3 regions of the Bacillus sp. JJ1122 genome follow, and region 1 is predicted to be linked to each of the others. Evidence: riboswitches for the same ligand, from Rfam matches in the RefSeq annotation. Region 1 holds a riboswitch; each other region holds the start of a gene.
What was found. Region 1 has a riboswitch for cyclic di-GMP ahead of V7201_RS18670 (hypothetical protein). Riboswitches for the same ligand answer to the same signal wherever they lie in the genome.

Region 1 (5,180 bases):
AGCACTCTAAAATCAGTACTGGCTTTCGTTCCATTAGTCCTGGTTGGAGTAGCTAACAAATTTTTCACAGTGAATCTTCCTAAGTGGTATCCTAATGGCTTTGACTTCACGAAAATCGGGCTTGAAGCTTACGGAACCATCCAAATTCCAGCAGTAGTCGGGATCTGGTCCGTTGAATTAGCACTGATCCTGGGGATTATCGCTACCTTATTGTATAACTGGAAAGGTGTTACAGGAGGCTTCAAGGTAGGAATTAATACCGCTATCGGAGGAGCATTGCTTGCTTCTATGAACACTGGTGCCGAGTATGGATTTGGCGGAGTCATTTCTTCCCTGCCTGGTTTCTCAGTTGTGAGTAAAGGAATTTCAACCACTTTCTCAGATCCGTTAATCAATGGAGCAGTGACAACAACTACTCTTGCGGGGGTTACAGGTTCCGCTTCCGGCGGTATGGGTATTGCCTTAAGTGCGATGACAGACACTTATATGAAAGCGATCACTCAATTCAACATTCCGCCAGAGGTTATGCACCGTGTCATCTCCATGGCATCAGGCGGTATGGACACGCTTCCACATAACGGAGCTGTTATCACATTGCTTGCAGTAACAGGTTTAACACATAAACAATCCTATAAAGATATTTTCATGATCACAGTAATTAAAACGCTTGCAGTATTCTTCATTATTGCAATCTACAAACTTACTGGACTTGTATAATACCTTGACGTCCAGCTGTGCTGGAAAGTGACATTTTTTACCTGAATCATTATGATTATAGATATAGGGGGATTCAGTCCCCCCTTTAGTATACTTACTTCGAAAGGGGCATGAAAAATGGAAAATACAATTGTAATCGCAAGTGCTGTCAGAACAGCGACCGGTGCCTTTGGCGGCGCATTCTCTGGTGTTTCTGCAGTAGATTTAGGAGCAACAGCGATCAAAGCAGCTTTAGAAAAAGCAAATGTCAGTGCTGATGCGGTTGATGAAGTCATCATGGGAAACGTACTGCAGGCTGGTCTCGGCCAAAACCCTGCACGCCAGGCTGCCATGAGAGCTGGACTTCCAGAAACCTGCCCGTCCATGACAATCAACAAGTTGTGCGGCTCCGGATTGAAAGCAGTCCATCTTGCGTATCAGGCAATTGCAGCCGGAGATGCAGATATCGTCGTTGCAGGCGGCATGGAAAACATGAGTCAGGCTCCATTCGTTCTTAAAGGTGCACGCGAAGGCTTTAAGATGGGAGACCAGAAACTAGTTGATACATTGCTTGGAGATGGACTCGTTTGTGCTTTCAATGACTATCATATGGGTGTCACAGCTGAGAACCTTGCAGATAAATATGAAATCTCCCGTAATGAGCAGGATTCATTTGCAGTAAAAAGCCAAAACAAGGCTGAATCAGCCATCACTTCTGGCCGCTTCAAGGATGAGATCGTTCCTGTCGCGGTAAAACAGCGGAAAGGCGACCCGATCATCGTCGACCAGGATGAGCATCCTAAATTCGGCAGCACACTTGAGAAGGTAGGAAAGTTAAAGCCTGCATTTAAAAAAGACGGTTCGGTAACTGCAGCCAATGCTTCTGGAATCAATGACGGTGCAGCCGCTGTCGTTGTCATGAGCGGCAAAAAAGCAAAAGAACTAGGTGTTACACCGCTTGTAACAATCAAGGCAAATGCTTCTGCTGGTGTTGACCCTTCCATCATGGGTATTGGTCCAGTCGACGCTGTTAAAAAAGCACTTAAAAAAGCGGAAATGGAATTGACTGACATTGATCTGGTTGAAGCAAACGAAGCTTTTGCAGCACAGGCACTCTCCGTAATGAAAGAGCTTGGCATGAGCGAAGACAACGTCAATGTCAATGGAGGAGCAATCGCACTTGGCCATCCAATTGGAGCGAGCGGTGCAAGAATCCTCGTCACATTGATTCATGAATTGAAAAAGAGAGAACAAAAATACGGATTGGCGACTCTCTGCATTGGCGGAGGAATGGGTGTGGCAACCATTATCGAAAATGTAGTTGATTAATAGATAAAAGCCTGTGGCTGCGGCCACAGGCTTTTATAGTTTAATAGATTTTTTATACAACATAATCTTCAGTTAATTTGCTGCAGGCATTTGATAGATTCTGCATGCATTCCATTCGAAGCTTCTCATCACAGATGAAATCGTTAAGCAGTTCTTCCTCCAGTTTCACCTGGATTTGACTGATTTCTTCCTGCAGTCGTTCTCTCTTTTCCACCTCTGCTAAATGAAACTCAATTTCACGTTCAAAATACTCTACAGTCCCAAACAAAACAGTCAATTATTCCTCCACCTTTCTTTTAATCTTTTTCCTGCTGACAAAAACCCGATGCTGAAATGGAACAAATCTGCCAAAAGGAGTATCTTTTATTTATCCTGTCAAGTTACTTAAGTATTATTTAACCTCTCTAACGCGTTGCAAACGTCATTTTCGCTACTTTTTGCATTTTATAAGGTTTTTTCAAGGATTGAGTAAACCAAATATGATGCAATACAGGTACAAATAAAAAATCCTCCAAAAAAGAAGGCGGTTCTTCGGCAAAGTCAAAACAACACCTTTGACCCATCTGGTCATGCATCCGATCCTTTTTTGGCAACCCGACGATCATAGCAAAACGCCTTAGACTCGTGGCTTTGCGTCCCTATCTTTCGATAAGTTTGCCTTTTTCTGTTCTAATTAAAATATAAAACTTACGAACCATCAATTCAACAAAATTCGCCATTTTCTAACAAAAATGAATCTTTATTCCTATATCAAATTGATTATTCTTTTTCTATTAATAGGAACTATCAATTTAGAGAAAAAGCCTTTTGTTTTCACAATGTAATAAAGCCGCAATACCTATGTAAAACTAGATTGATAAAATAAAAGGACGAAGCTTGAATATAGGCGAAATGGCAGGAGGATCCTTATGGAACAGCATGTTAAAATGTCGCTAGATGAATGGAAAGCGGAAATAGAAGAAATTTTGAATGAAATTGATGCGGAATATGAAGAGATAAAAAACGAGTTAAAAGTTTATACATATAAATACAACATCACTAAGCAGGTTGTCCAATCGACCGTTAATCCGGATCTGAACAGAAAGATTCGTGAATTGTACCACCAGCCATTTGAACAAAAATTCAATAACTTGAAGGAATACATCAAGGAGCTTGAAGAGAAAAAGCGAGTTTTTCAAATGTTTACAGACAAAATTGACAAGGTCACTGAAAAAGAAGATCCCAGAAGTTTTGCCATGACAGAACTTGAATAATGGCAATGAATAAGCCTGGCCAATCGGCCAGGCTTTTCTTTATTTTTTCCACCAGGAGTCGAACATTGACGCAGGTACCTGTCTCTTATGTTCTGATACCCTGTATCTGGACTCAATTTTCACAGCATCACCTTCTGCAATCTGCTTTCCTTCCAGATAATCGTCAATTGCCTCATAGCTCACTCCGAGCTCTGTCTCATCAGCCTGAAGCGGCTTGTTATCAAGCAGGTCAGCCGTCGGTTCTTTCAAGTACAATCTTTCCTCAGCATTCAATGCCTTGAGAAGCTCCCTTCCCTGTCTCTTGTTCAGCCCAGTGAGCGGCAGCAAATCGGCTCCGCCATCGCCATACTTTGTGAAAAATCCGGTTACTGCTTCAGCTGCATGGTCTGTGCCGATGACCAGCAAACCTTCCTGGCCGGCAATCGCATACTGTGTAATCATCCTCATCCGGGCCTTAACATTCCCTTTATTAAAATCTGTAAGAGAATCGCCAATCGCTTCTTCAAATTGTGTATTGAATGTATCAACAGCAGGCTGGATATTGAAGGTGACCGTCTTATCGGGTTTAATGAAATCCAGTGCACGCTGCGCATCCTCTTCATCTTTCTGAACCTTGTACGGAAGGCGGACAGCAACGAATTTTGCGTCGACCCCTTCAGAACGCAGCTCTTCAGCCGCTAATTGAGCCAGCCTTCCTGCAAGCGTAGAATCCTGGCCTCCACTGATTCCAAGCACAAATCCTTTTGCTTTCGAAGCTTGTAAATATTCCTTCAGGAAGCCAATCCGCTTCTGGATTTCCTCCTGCGGATTGATTTCCGGACGGACATTCAAAGCTTCAATAATCTGTTTCTGCAAACTCATATTAAACCTCCTTAATCACTGAAAAAGTTATTATTAAAGAGCATATCTCTTATACAGTTTAATGTCTAGATTTACACATCCCAAACTGCAGCTATCTTTAACTATACCGTTATATTGAAAAATTAAACGTCAGGCCGTGAAGATTGTTTTTTTTTCGTTTTACCAGTCCTGTCTTATCACCCGAGTTTGTCCAGAACATTTTGTTCGTGACTGGATTTTTGCTAGACTATAGATGAACTTAAATTAAACGAAAATAAAGCAAAATGATATTGGAGGCTTTGCGAATGACAACTCACGAAAAATTCACAGGCTATATTGGCACCTATACAAAAGGAGACAGCAAAGGGATCTATTCTTTTACCCTTGATGCGGTAAATGGAAAAATTACCGATGTGAAAGCTGTTGCCTCTTTAGAGAATCCCACCTATCTAAATATCAGTAAGGATAATCAGTATCTTTATTCTGTTGCAAAGGAAGGTAATTCAGGAGGTGTTGCAGGCTATAAAATCCTGGAATCCGGGGAGCTTTCCCTAATTAACACTCAGTATTCAGAAGGAGCTTCACCTTGCCATGTCAGCGTAAATAAGGAAAACAGCCTCCTCTTGTCAGCCAACTATCATAAGGGTTCTGCAGATTCATACCGGTTAAATCCTGAAAATGGGGAAATTCAAGCTGTATTATCAAGCATCTTTCATGAAGGTTCAGGTCCTGATGAGAGACAGGAAAAAGCGCATACACATTATAGCGGTTTTACCCCTGATGAGAAATATGCAGCTGTCATTGATTTAGGAATCGATCAGCTGATTACTTATTCTTTGGACAATGGCAAACTGGCGGAGAAGAGTATCTTGAATATCGCACCAGGCAGTGGTCCAAGACATCTTACATTCCATCCAAACGGTGAATATGCCTATTTAATGACTGAATTCAGCTCTGAGGTTATTGTGCTGAAATATCATTTAGAGGATGGAAGCTTCCAACAGCTTCAGGCCGTCTCAACACTTCCTGATGATTTTAAAGAAAATAACCAGGGAAGCGCCA
Region 2 (5,180 bases), on a different contig from region 1:
GGTAGTGCCGTTCCTTCCAGCAGACCGGCTCCAATAGCCATGTTAGCCATGGAAGCCCCGTTCAATACCGGAAGCCTTAGATTAATTTTATCGATTTCGATGACACCAACCATTCCAGGATTCACTTTTTGTTTTTCTTCGTTTTTTTTCTCTTCCTGATTCATAATAGGATTGGCTGATTCAACTGTTTCCGCCTTCGTTTCGATGCTGAACACCTCTTCCAGGCTGCCAAGACTCTCTGCTGCTTCATTTTCATTAAGGGAGTTATTTTCCCACTTGTCCATCATTTGTTTCTGGCTGTAGGAAGTATATAAATCTTTCATCGCAGGATAAAAGAAGATTGAAAACCCGGTCAGGATTAAAAATATCGAAAATACCTTTTTCACCATTTTCACCTCAGATATAAATAAAGAGAGGAATTTCTTCCTCTCTCAAGTTTTTTTCACAATTAATTCTTCAATGGATTCTTGACCCTTAACATAACTCCTCCTGCTGCAATCAAGAAGCCAAGGATATAGTAAGGCATCCGGCTGTTTTCACCCGTTTGCGGAAGAACATCTCCGCCAACCCAGCCTTGTGAACCTGTCGATCCTCCAGGTGTATTTCCTGAGCCGGAGTTCTTCACAGGAACTGGCGATGCGCCTTCATTTATTTCTTCACCGACGATCTCTCCCTGCATGTTCCAATTTACGTTAAGAGTTAGAACCTGATCTTCCAGGTGAACCATTTCATCAGATAATTGGGTTAAGGGGATGACCTTTGTTTGCCCATTGCTCGTTAATTCGATTCCTTTCAGCATATCCATTTTCGCTTCTTCTGTTAAATGGATTGTCCAAACATGATTCACAAGCTTAAACTCAATACGTTTCCCATTCATCATTATTACTGCAGCACTGTCGATTTTGCCCTTGCTGTCATCCATCATTAAGCTTAATGTCTTGAATGTGTTTTTCAGAGGCAAATCACATTTTTCCATCCAGTAGTTGATCGTTCCTTCTGCCTCGACTCCTATCTTAAGGTCGCTTACAGGCACAACGAGCTCACCGCCGCTGGTAAAAACAATTTTGAACGCAGTGATGTCTTCCTTTACAAATTCTCCTGAATCCAGCAATTTGAAGAGTGGTGATTTACCTGGATGGGTCATTTCCTTCCACTCGCCTTTAAGCTCTACAAATACTGTTGCTGCTGGGCTTATACAGTCCTTTACATGCAGATGAATTTGAGTGCTTTTATTTGCCTCTTTATCAGGTGCTGTCTCTCCATGATCGTGCAGGTCACAATTTTCTAGCCAATAGTTGATTGTCCCTTCTGCCTCGACACCCACTTTAGTTTCACTAACTGGAACAACTAACTCTTCTCCACCTTCAAAAACAAGCTTAAAGGCCGTTACATCATCTTTAACAAATTCTCCGCCATCCAGCAATTTGAAGAGTGGTGAGCTTCCTGGATTGGTCATTTCCTTCCATTCGCCTTTAAGTTCAACAAAAACACTTACAGTTGGGTTTACACAATCCTTCAGATGCAAGTGGATTTGCGTACTTTTATTTGTATTGACCAATTTTTCCGATACCGTTTCCACTTTCGTTTTTGTATCTTTCTCATTTGTTGCCATTTCAACAGTTTTATCATTTTCATCCTTCGTTTCAGCTGTTTCTTTATGATTAGCTTGCTGAACCTGTGCAGCTTCTTTTTTCACAGCTGAACTTCCTTCAGTATTAGTATTCGAGTTTGCTGCATTTTCATTTTTAGCCTTTGGTTTTTCCGCTTTTTTTTGAGCTTGATTGCTCTTATTTTGGGAATCAACCTGGGATGATTGTTTGCCGTTTTTTACAGCCTGACTTTCAGTGCTGCCAGCTGCAAATGCCCCTGTTACAGGCAGGCTGATGAATAACAAAAGCATCAATGATAATAAAATGGAAACATGTTTTATAGCTTTCAACTGTTTTATCCCCTTTTCATAATTATTTCTTATTAATAAATGCATCAAAAAAATAGATTGAATATTCAGTTATTAAATTAGAAATTTCGCCTCTCTTTCGATAAAATTCTGCGATTTTTTTGACAAAAAAAGCCACCAGGACGAATTTCTTAATCCATGGCGGCTGGACGATCATAGCTGCCTAATATGGCGGCCTTAGACTCCTGGCTTTGCGTCCCAGCTTTTCAACTGGTTTGCTATTAGCATGGGCGGTGAAGATTGTTTATGTAAAATATCCCTTCAGCTCCATTGTCTTACATTTAGAGAATTACCACAGTTAACCAGCTCATTAAACATTTAGACCTATAAATATTATTGGTAATTTTTTCTTATGTTTCATTTTTCAACCGAGAACAGGGAGGATTTAAGTGTTTAAAGTGCTTTTAAAGATGCTTCGATATGAGTATTTTCCTAGGCAAATAAAAAAGGACCCGGTTTTCCGGGTCCTTTTAACTTTTACAAAGATTTGCGATAAATTTCAACCACATCTTCGTGGGTCAATTTTGTGAAATTGCCAAATTCTCCATTTACCATTGCTTTATCTGCCATAACTTCGATCTTGCTGTCATCGATCTCATAATCTGCAAGTCGGGATGGTGCTCCGATACTTGACCAGAATTCACGCAGCTTTTCGATTCCTTCAAGCCCAGCCTCTTCGTCTGTCTTGCCTTCAGGATCCACGTTGAATACCCTGACAGCCATTTTCTTGAAGCGTTCTGGTTTTACCCTTAGATTGTGTTTCATCCAATTCGGGAACAGGATCGCAAGTCCTCCTCCATGCGGAATGTCATAAACCGCTGAAACGGCATGTTCGATGTTATGTGTAGCCCAGTCTCCGCGGTAACCCATTGATAGCATACCATTTAGTGCCATTGTGCCTGCATATAAAATAGTTGCGCGATGCTCATAGTTTTCAAGATCTGCCAGAAGCTTTGGCGCTGTTTCCATTACAGTCAGCAGCAAGGATTCACACATGCGATCCTGGAACTCAGTGTTCTCAGTCAAGTGGAAATAATGTTCGAACACATGAGACATCATATCGACGATTCCGTAGATAGTTTGGTCTTTGGGTACTGTAAATGTATTCACAGGATCCAGAATGGAGAACCTTGGGAACGTCACTGGGCTGCCCCAGCCGTATTTTTCATTCGTTTCCCAATTCGTGATAACCGAACCTGCATTCATTTCAGAGCCTGTTGCAGCAAGAGTCAACACTGTACCGAATGGAAGTGCTTCGGATGCGAACGCCTTCTTTGTCACAAGGTCCCATGCATCGCCATCATATTTGGCACCGGCAGCGATTGCTTTAGTACAGTCAATAACACTTCCGCCGCCTACCGCAAGCAGGAATTCAATTCCTTCTTCCTTGCAGATTTGAACGCCCTTACGGACAGTTGATATACGTGGATTAGGCTCAACGCCGGAAAGCTCAAATACCTCTGCGTCAATTTCTTTTAAAAGTTTTAGGACCGAATCATAAAGTCCATTTCTCTTTATGCTTCCGCCGCCATATACAAGAAGAACTTTTTTGCCATATTGAGGCACTTCATTCTTCAATTCCTCAAGTTGGCCTTTGCCAAAAATTAATTTAGTTGGATTATAAAATGTGAAATTATCCATTTGAATCACCTTCCTTATCGCCCATTATGTTCTTTTTTTAAAAGCAATGCAAAAGAATTGCACTTCTTAATGTTCTCCAATGTGCTATAAAAAGTTACAGTTTTTTTTCACACGGGTAATGATTAACTGGCAGAGATGAATAATATTGTTACTGCTGAATCAACCTAAATACGAATCCATATTTTTAAGGAGGAAACATCCATGAGTGGTATTCAAAGAATTGCATTGGTCCTAACGATTATTGGTGCTATTAACTGGGGCTTAGTCGGATTCTTCCAATTTGATCTTGTTGCAGCAATCTTCGGAGGTCAGGACGCAGCATTGGCCAGAATCGTATATGGCTTAGTAGGACTTGCAGGTTTAATCAATCTTGGACTTCTTTTCGCTCCAAGCGAAGAAGAAGAAAGAGCAGCAGAACCAAGGGCCACAAGATAATTTTATAGTATACTCACCGATTGGCGAGCCCTTAAGGCGAAGACAGAGGTGTAGTTGCCCTTATGCGTTAGGAAAGGATAAATTCCATTTATGCTTTCCTATTAGCCAAGAAAAAAACCCGTCCGGATATTGGACGGGTTTTAATATGTGTTTTTTACGATAAAACCTTCTTGATACGCTCAATTGCCCAGTCCAAGTCTTCCTGGCTGATCACAAGGGGCGGCGCGAAGCGAATGACAGTATCATGTGTTTCTTTGCATAGCAAGCCTTCCTCTTTCAAATCCTCACAGTATTTACGCGCAGGCTCGGTTAATTCTACTCCGATGAAAAGTCCGCGGCCGCGGATGTCTTTTATCATAGGGTTATCGATTTCGCGAAGCTTGCTGATGAAATATTCACCAAGTTCAAGTGACCGTTCAGCCAGCTTTTCGTCAATCAATACGTCAAGTGATGCAAGCGATACAGCGCAAGCCATTGGATTGCCTCCAAATGTAGATCCATGTGAGCCTGGGTTGAAAACACCTAGTACATCACTGTCAGCCACTACGCAGGAAATCGGGAATACTCCGCCTCCCAAGGCTTTTCCTAATATATACATATCAGGCTCGATGCCTTCCCACTCACACGCAAACATTTTTCCTGATCTAGCAAGTCCTGCCTGGATTTCATCCGCAATAAACAGCACATTGTTTTCCTTACACAAATCAAATGCAGCACTCATGAAGCCTTCTGGCGGGATGACAATCCCAGCCTCTCCCTGGATTGGTTCGATTAAGAATGCAGCAGTGTTAGGAGTGATCGCCGCCTTCAATGCTTCAAGATCTCCATAGGGAATCAATTTAATTCCTGGCAGCATTGGCCCAAAGCCCCGCTTATATTCAGCTTCAGAAGACAACGAAACCGCTGTCATTGTCCGGCCATGGAAATTACCGATACAAGCGATGATTTCAGCCTGGTCTTCAGCTACATCTTTCACATCGTAAGACCAGCGGCGGGCAGCTTTAATTGCTGTTTCAACAGCCTCTGCTCCTGTATTCATAGGCAGCGCCATTTCTTTATTTGTCATTTTGCAGATTTTTTCATACCAAGGTCCAAGCTGGTCATTATGGAAAGCTCTTGACGTTAGCGTCACTCGATCAGCCTGATC
Region 3 (5,180 bases), on a different contig from region 1:
GTTGCATGCTTGAAGGGATATGAGGAGCTGACCACAGAAGCCAGCATTACAGCTTTGGACTTTTTTCTTTCCAAAGGATACGTTGAGGTAAAAATGCAAAACAAGAGGGTAGGAGGAATCGAGTTTATTAATTTTATTATGAAAAAAACTTGTGACGAGCATAGGAGCAACACTTGATCACAGATTTTGATCTGCTAGAAAAATTTCTTTTAAAAACTCTTGTCTCTTCTGCCGCATAGTTTAGCGTGAATTTAAGCAAACCTGCGAACCAGACACAAAAACAGGATTGACCCTGCTTCATTTTTAGGTTATTATTATACCAATAGGGGTAACGGTATAATTAAATCGTCAAATTAAATTTATCCCTGAATAATATCAGGAATGGTTTTTAAATATAAGGAGGAATAACAATGAGTAAAAAAGTAGCAATTATCGCAAGTAATGGTGGCTTATTTGAGGCTTATAAAGTATTTAATATCGCAACAGCAGCGGCTGCCACTGATCAGGAAGTAGCTGTATTTTTTACATTTGAAGGCTTGAATTTAATCCATAAGGAAGCATACAAGCAGCTTCCTATGCCAGAAGGCAAAGAACACTTTGCAGAAGGTTTTGCAAAGGCCAACGTTCCTGCTATTCCAGAATTGGTTGAAATGGCCGTGGAAATGGGCGTTAAATTCATTGGCTGCCAAATGACAATGGATGTAATGGGACTTGAAAAAGAAGCTTTTGTTGATGGACTTGAAGTAGGCGGAGCTGTAACATTCCTAGAGTTTGCAACAGATGCAGATGTTACTTTGACTTTCTAAGTTTTTAACTCTTTTTGTAATCTTTGTTGCTATTTTAACGAAAGTAAAATGAGGTACCTTTGTTAAAACAGAAACAGAGTACCCATAACCCTGTAAAAGCAGACCCAAAGATCAATCAAAGGTGCGGCCATTTCCCAAATGCTTATGGGAAATGGTCGTTTTATTTTTTCTTGAAACGTTTTTATCCGAATGAACCTCTGTATCTATGAGATTTTACTGATTGCTGGCCAATGTAGCTTTCTCGGTTACATCCACCATCCAGGACACAATTGTCGTACTGTCACGAACATTGTTTTCCTGAATTCCTTTTAATAAAGTCTCAACGCTTTCTCCATTAGAAGATTTCGAGAAAACCCGGAAAATGTCCTGTGGATTGGAGAATCGTTCCCCAGGGCATTCTATTAAACCATCGGTTGTCAGCAAGAGATGATTAATGCCCTGCCGCAGTTCCTTTCTGCCGGTGCTGTAGCAGGGGACTGGCATCTCAAAAGTGTTCACCTGTCCAATCCACTCATAGAATTGCCTTTGATTTAATTGATGCTGACCGAAGGCGGTTAACTCGGGGTGATGTAAATATAAAATACAGTCGCCAACCGAGAACCACCAGCAGTACCTGCCTTTCCTTGCTGCGATTAAACAGGCAGTTTCCCCTTTAACTTTACTGCACTCATCCATAAATTCTGTGCTTCGAAATAGGTTTAGCACCATTTTTTCCAGGCTTATGAATGCTTGGTCTGGCTGAAGAGTTAGACATTCATTTATCTCATTTTTTCGTCGTTCAAAGGTTTGGACAATCAATTCTGCGCTTTCGGCGGAATTATGGGCATCCAAAAGTATGACAAACTCCCAATCTTGTCTTTCATCAATCAATAATAAGCAGCCGTCCTCATTCTTATATTGACCAGCAGAGGAATTCCCTCCGTAGCGGCCAACAACAACTCGGCCAAATTGGTCAACGCTTATGGTATCGACAAAAGTCTTCTGGCTTCCGACCCAGCTAAAATCATAAACTTTATTCATATTAATTTAAGACCGCCTTTTGGCTCATGATATGCCAAACACCATGCACAGTATGGCTGACACCCTCATTTATAATCGAACCAGAAATTTGAGTCTCGCCAGCATACTTGCTGCTAACAAAACAGTCCTCCACTACAATCACGCCTTTTCAAAATATTTCTAAAATTATAATATAATGTAAGCTTAAAAGATATCATAATCATAAAAAAACTCCCTAAACCAGGGAGCTTGTCAGCGTGGTTCCTAAATAAAATAAGAAGGGAGCGAAAATGGTGATTTTCGCTCCCTTCTTATTTTTTATTTTTAAAACAATTAATTTTCGTTTTCATCATCCATTTCATCTTGCTGTTCGCCATCACTTGGGCCATTATCCTGGTCAACGCCATCCCCACATGCTGTAAGGCCGCCTAAAATCACACTTAGTGCCAACCCGCTTGCTAATAGTTTCTTTTTTAGTATCATGAATAACAGCTCCTTTTTATTAGATTGTTGCTTAAAGAGTAACTACCCGTTTTTTTGAGGAGACAAACTTACTTGAATTGTCGACTCCATCCTGCACCATATTGTTAGTCAATTTATCCAAACATTGATTCGTTGAAATTACAAAGATTTTAGAAGAACGAAAATGGAAAGCAGAGATATGGAATATAGAATTGTACCCTTGCTTATTAATCATTCAATAAACTTTAAAACAACCAACCAATCATGCTTTAACTTACTAAAAGTAAGCAATTTGTATTATAATATTATGACAGAGTTAATAGCTCGCTATCTCATGATGATTACTAAATAGAATAGGATAGGGCCAACAATGGAGGGGGAAATTATGTTCCAAAGAGATATTAAAGATCATTGGACAGTACGATATGAAGAAAAGGATTTTCCGCATGTCCAAATGGGACTTGTTTTAAATCCACAGAGATGGCGGGAATTGGATCCATTTATCCTGATGGCAGAGGACTGGTTCAAGCGCGGGACATTTTCCGATCATCCACACCGTGGTTTTCAAACGATAACATATGTGATAGATGGCAGGCTTGAACATATCGATAATCACGGCGGGCACAGTATTCTTGAGGGTGGAGATATTCAATATATGAATGCCGGGTCTGGAGCGAGACATGCAGAAGAGGCAGTTGATGACGACATTGCTCATACACTGCAGCTATGGCTGAACCTTCCTAAAGAGCTAAAGAGTACTAAAACCTCTTATCAGAATGTGTATTCTGAAACCGTACCAATCGTCCAGATTAAAGGCGGATCAGTTAAGGTATACTCAGGCGAAACCGCTGGGGTAAAAGGACCGCTTGAACCATTAGTGCCTTTTGCGCTTGCTGAAATAAGCTTGTCTGAAGGAACAGAATTTTCCTACGAGCTTCCAGAGGGGCACAATGCATTTCTTTATATTCTTTCTGGTGACCTTATGGCAGGTACCGGAGAAACCAGCCTGGAAAAATCAACAGCGGCGACATTAACCTTCAACGATGGAGGTAGTGGGTTAAGTGAACTGCGGCTGAAGGCAAATAAACGCTCAAAACTATTAGTTTATTCAGGGAAACCCATTAAGGAAGAGGTCGTTGCTTACGGACCTTTTGTAATGAATTCAATGGACGAAATCCGCCAGGCTTACCGAGATTACCAGGAAGGGAAATTCGGGGTAGAAGCGAAGTAGAAATTCTGGGAATTATGTAAAGTTTCTATTTCTTTTTTTCTGTCGAAAAAGTAAGATAATAGTAGAATTAATATCCGATAAAGGCAAACCCAGGGAAACCTGGGGACGCAAAGCTACAGGGGCTAATGTCAGACAGACAATGCCAGCCAGTTGCCGAAGATTCACATAGCAGTTGCGTGTGTGCTGTTCTTCGGGCAGCACTTTTTTATTTTTCATCGATTTTAATTCAAACTTTTAAAATGGAGGAAAAAAGATGAAGAGACTTTTAACAACAGCGGTTTTAACAGGGGTACTTACCTTTGGTACAGCTGTATCGGCAGATGAGGTAATTGAAACAACTGACCCGGGGACAACACCAGACCAGTTTTTATTTACCTTTGACCAATTGTTTGAGGAATTAAAGCTGTTAGTAACCTTTGATGATGAGAAAGAAGCTCAGCTGCTGCTTGATTTTGCCAGCGAGAGACTTGCAGAAGCAGCCGCGATGTCTGAAGAAGAGAAAGATGCGTTTGTTCAAGAAGCATTAGAGGATTATTTAGCAGCACTTGAGGAAGCACAGGAAAAAGTAACGGAAGTCATTGTGGAAGATCAGACCGATTCTGAAGGTGCAGATGAACTTACTGAAGAATTGGCAGATACTGCAGAAGTCGAGGATGACCTTGCTGAGAATGCAGAAGATGATCTAAAGGAAGAGCTGGAAGAAGCTGTGGAAGAGGCTAAGGTTGTTGCGAATGTGGTCAAGGGCCTTGATCAGGAAATGGTGACTCAGCTTCGTGAGCAGAATCTTGGATACGGCCAAATCGCACAGATTTTCTGGCTGTCAGAAGCATCAGGCAAAACAGTTGAGGAAATCTCTGCTATTTATACAGAAGAAAAGGTTGGCTTTGGTCAAGCAGCCAAACAGCTTGGCGTTCATCCTTCGCAGATGAAAGGACTCGCATCTGGAAAGAAACAAGTCTCTGACGAGGAAGAAGCCGAAGATGTAGTGACGGAAGAAGGAACAGGGTCCGGTGAAGTTGGAGCTGAGGATGGGGATGCCGCGGTTGAAGAAGGCACTGAAACTGAATCAGAACAGCCAGAAGATGCTGGAACAGAGGGTGAAACTGCCGAAACAGCTTCCGTTGAACAAACGACTGTACAAGCAGCAGGAGTAAAAACAGTAAAGAGCACTGAGAAAAAGACTGCTGCCCAGCCGGCAACAGTTAAAGCAGATGAAAAGAAAGCTGCAGCAGCTAAGAAGGCAGAAGAGCAAAAAGCGGCAGCTGCCAAGAAAGCAGAAGAACAAAAGCAGGAAGCAGCTAAAAAAGCTGAAGAAGTGAAGAAAAAGGAAGAAGAGAAAAAGGCTGAAGAAAAGAAACGTGAAGAGGCTAAGAAGAACGAGGAAAAGCAGCAAGAGGAAGCCAAGAAAGCTAAAGATAAGAAAAACGATAATTCTAAAGAAGATGATGATGGGCAAGGAGAAGAAAGCAGTGATGAAGGTACCGGCAAAGGCAAAGATAAGAAGAACGGAAAGTAAAGTGGCCTGAGCCAATAAGGATCAAGGATAAAAGGGACTGGAGTTTTACACTTCAGTTTGAGCCTCTCGATTTGACGAATTTACCGATGTCATGTATGATGTAGTTATAAATTTAAATAGTTCTCCTAAAGGGGAGTAGCTTTTACAACAGGGTCGTCATTACGGA

Region 2: it holds a riboswitch for cyclic di-GMP, as region 1 does, so the genes downstream of both, V7201_RS03435 (LPXTG cell wall anchor domain-containing protein) here and V7201_RS18670 (hypothetical protein) in region 1, are expected to answer to the same signal.
Region 3: it holds a riboswitch for cyclic di-GMP, as region 1 does, so the genes downstream of both, V7201_RS02580 (DUF5667 domain-containing protein) here and V7201_RS18670 (hypothetical protein) in region 1, are expected to answer to the same signal.

What each region holds. Positions count from the first base shown of each region.
Region 1 covers NZ_JBALQL010000034.1:20,635-25,814, reverse strand. Annotated here, with positions in the region: gene V7201_RS18680 (GntP family permease) at 1-717, shown strand, start outside; gene V7201_RS18675 (acetyl-CoA C-acetyltransferase) at 835-2,025, shown strand; gene V7201_RS18670 (hypothetical protein) at 2,078-2,302, opposite strand; cyclic di-GMP riboswitch class I at 2,611-2,694, opposite strand; gene V7201_RS18665 (hypothetical protein) at 2,934-3,278, shown strand; gene nadE (ammonia-dependent NAD(+) synthetase) at 3,318-4,139, opposite strand; gene V7201_RS18655 (lactonase family protein) at 4,424-5,180, shown strand, end outside.
Region 2 covers NZ_JBALQL010000005.1:13,723-18,902, reverse strand. Annotated here, with positions in the region: gene V7201_RS03440 (class D sortase) at 1-389, opposite strand, end outside; gene V7201_RS03435 (LPXTG cell wall anchor domain-containing protein) at 449-1,939, opposite strand; cyclic di-GMP riboswitch class I at 2,095-2,187, opposite strand; gene V7201_RS03430 (iron-containing alcohol dehydrogenase) at 2,435-3,598, opposite strand; gene V7201_RS03425 (DUF378 domain-containing protein) at 3,800-4,033, shown strand; gene V7201_RS03420 (ornithine--oxo-acid transaminase) at 4,188-5,180, opposite strand, start outside.
Region 3 covers NZ_JBALQL010000003.1:58,334-63,513, reverse strand. Annotated here, with positions in the region: gene V7201_RS02605 (GNAT family N-acetyltransferase) at 1-177, shown strand, start outside; gene V7201_RS02600 (DsrE/DsrF/DrsH-like family protein) at 411-806, shown strand; gene V7201_RS02595 (protein phosphatase 2C domain-containing protein) at 1,020-1,826, opposite strand; gene V7201_RS02590 (hypothetical protein) at 2,139-2,288, opposite strand; gene V7201_RS02585 (pirin family protein) at 2,653-3,498, shown strand; cyclic di-GMP riboswitch class I at 3,571-3,656, shown strand; gene V7201_RS02580 (DUF5667 domain-containing protein) at 3,752-5,014, shown strand.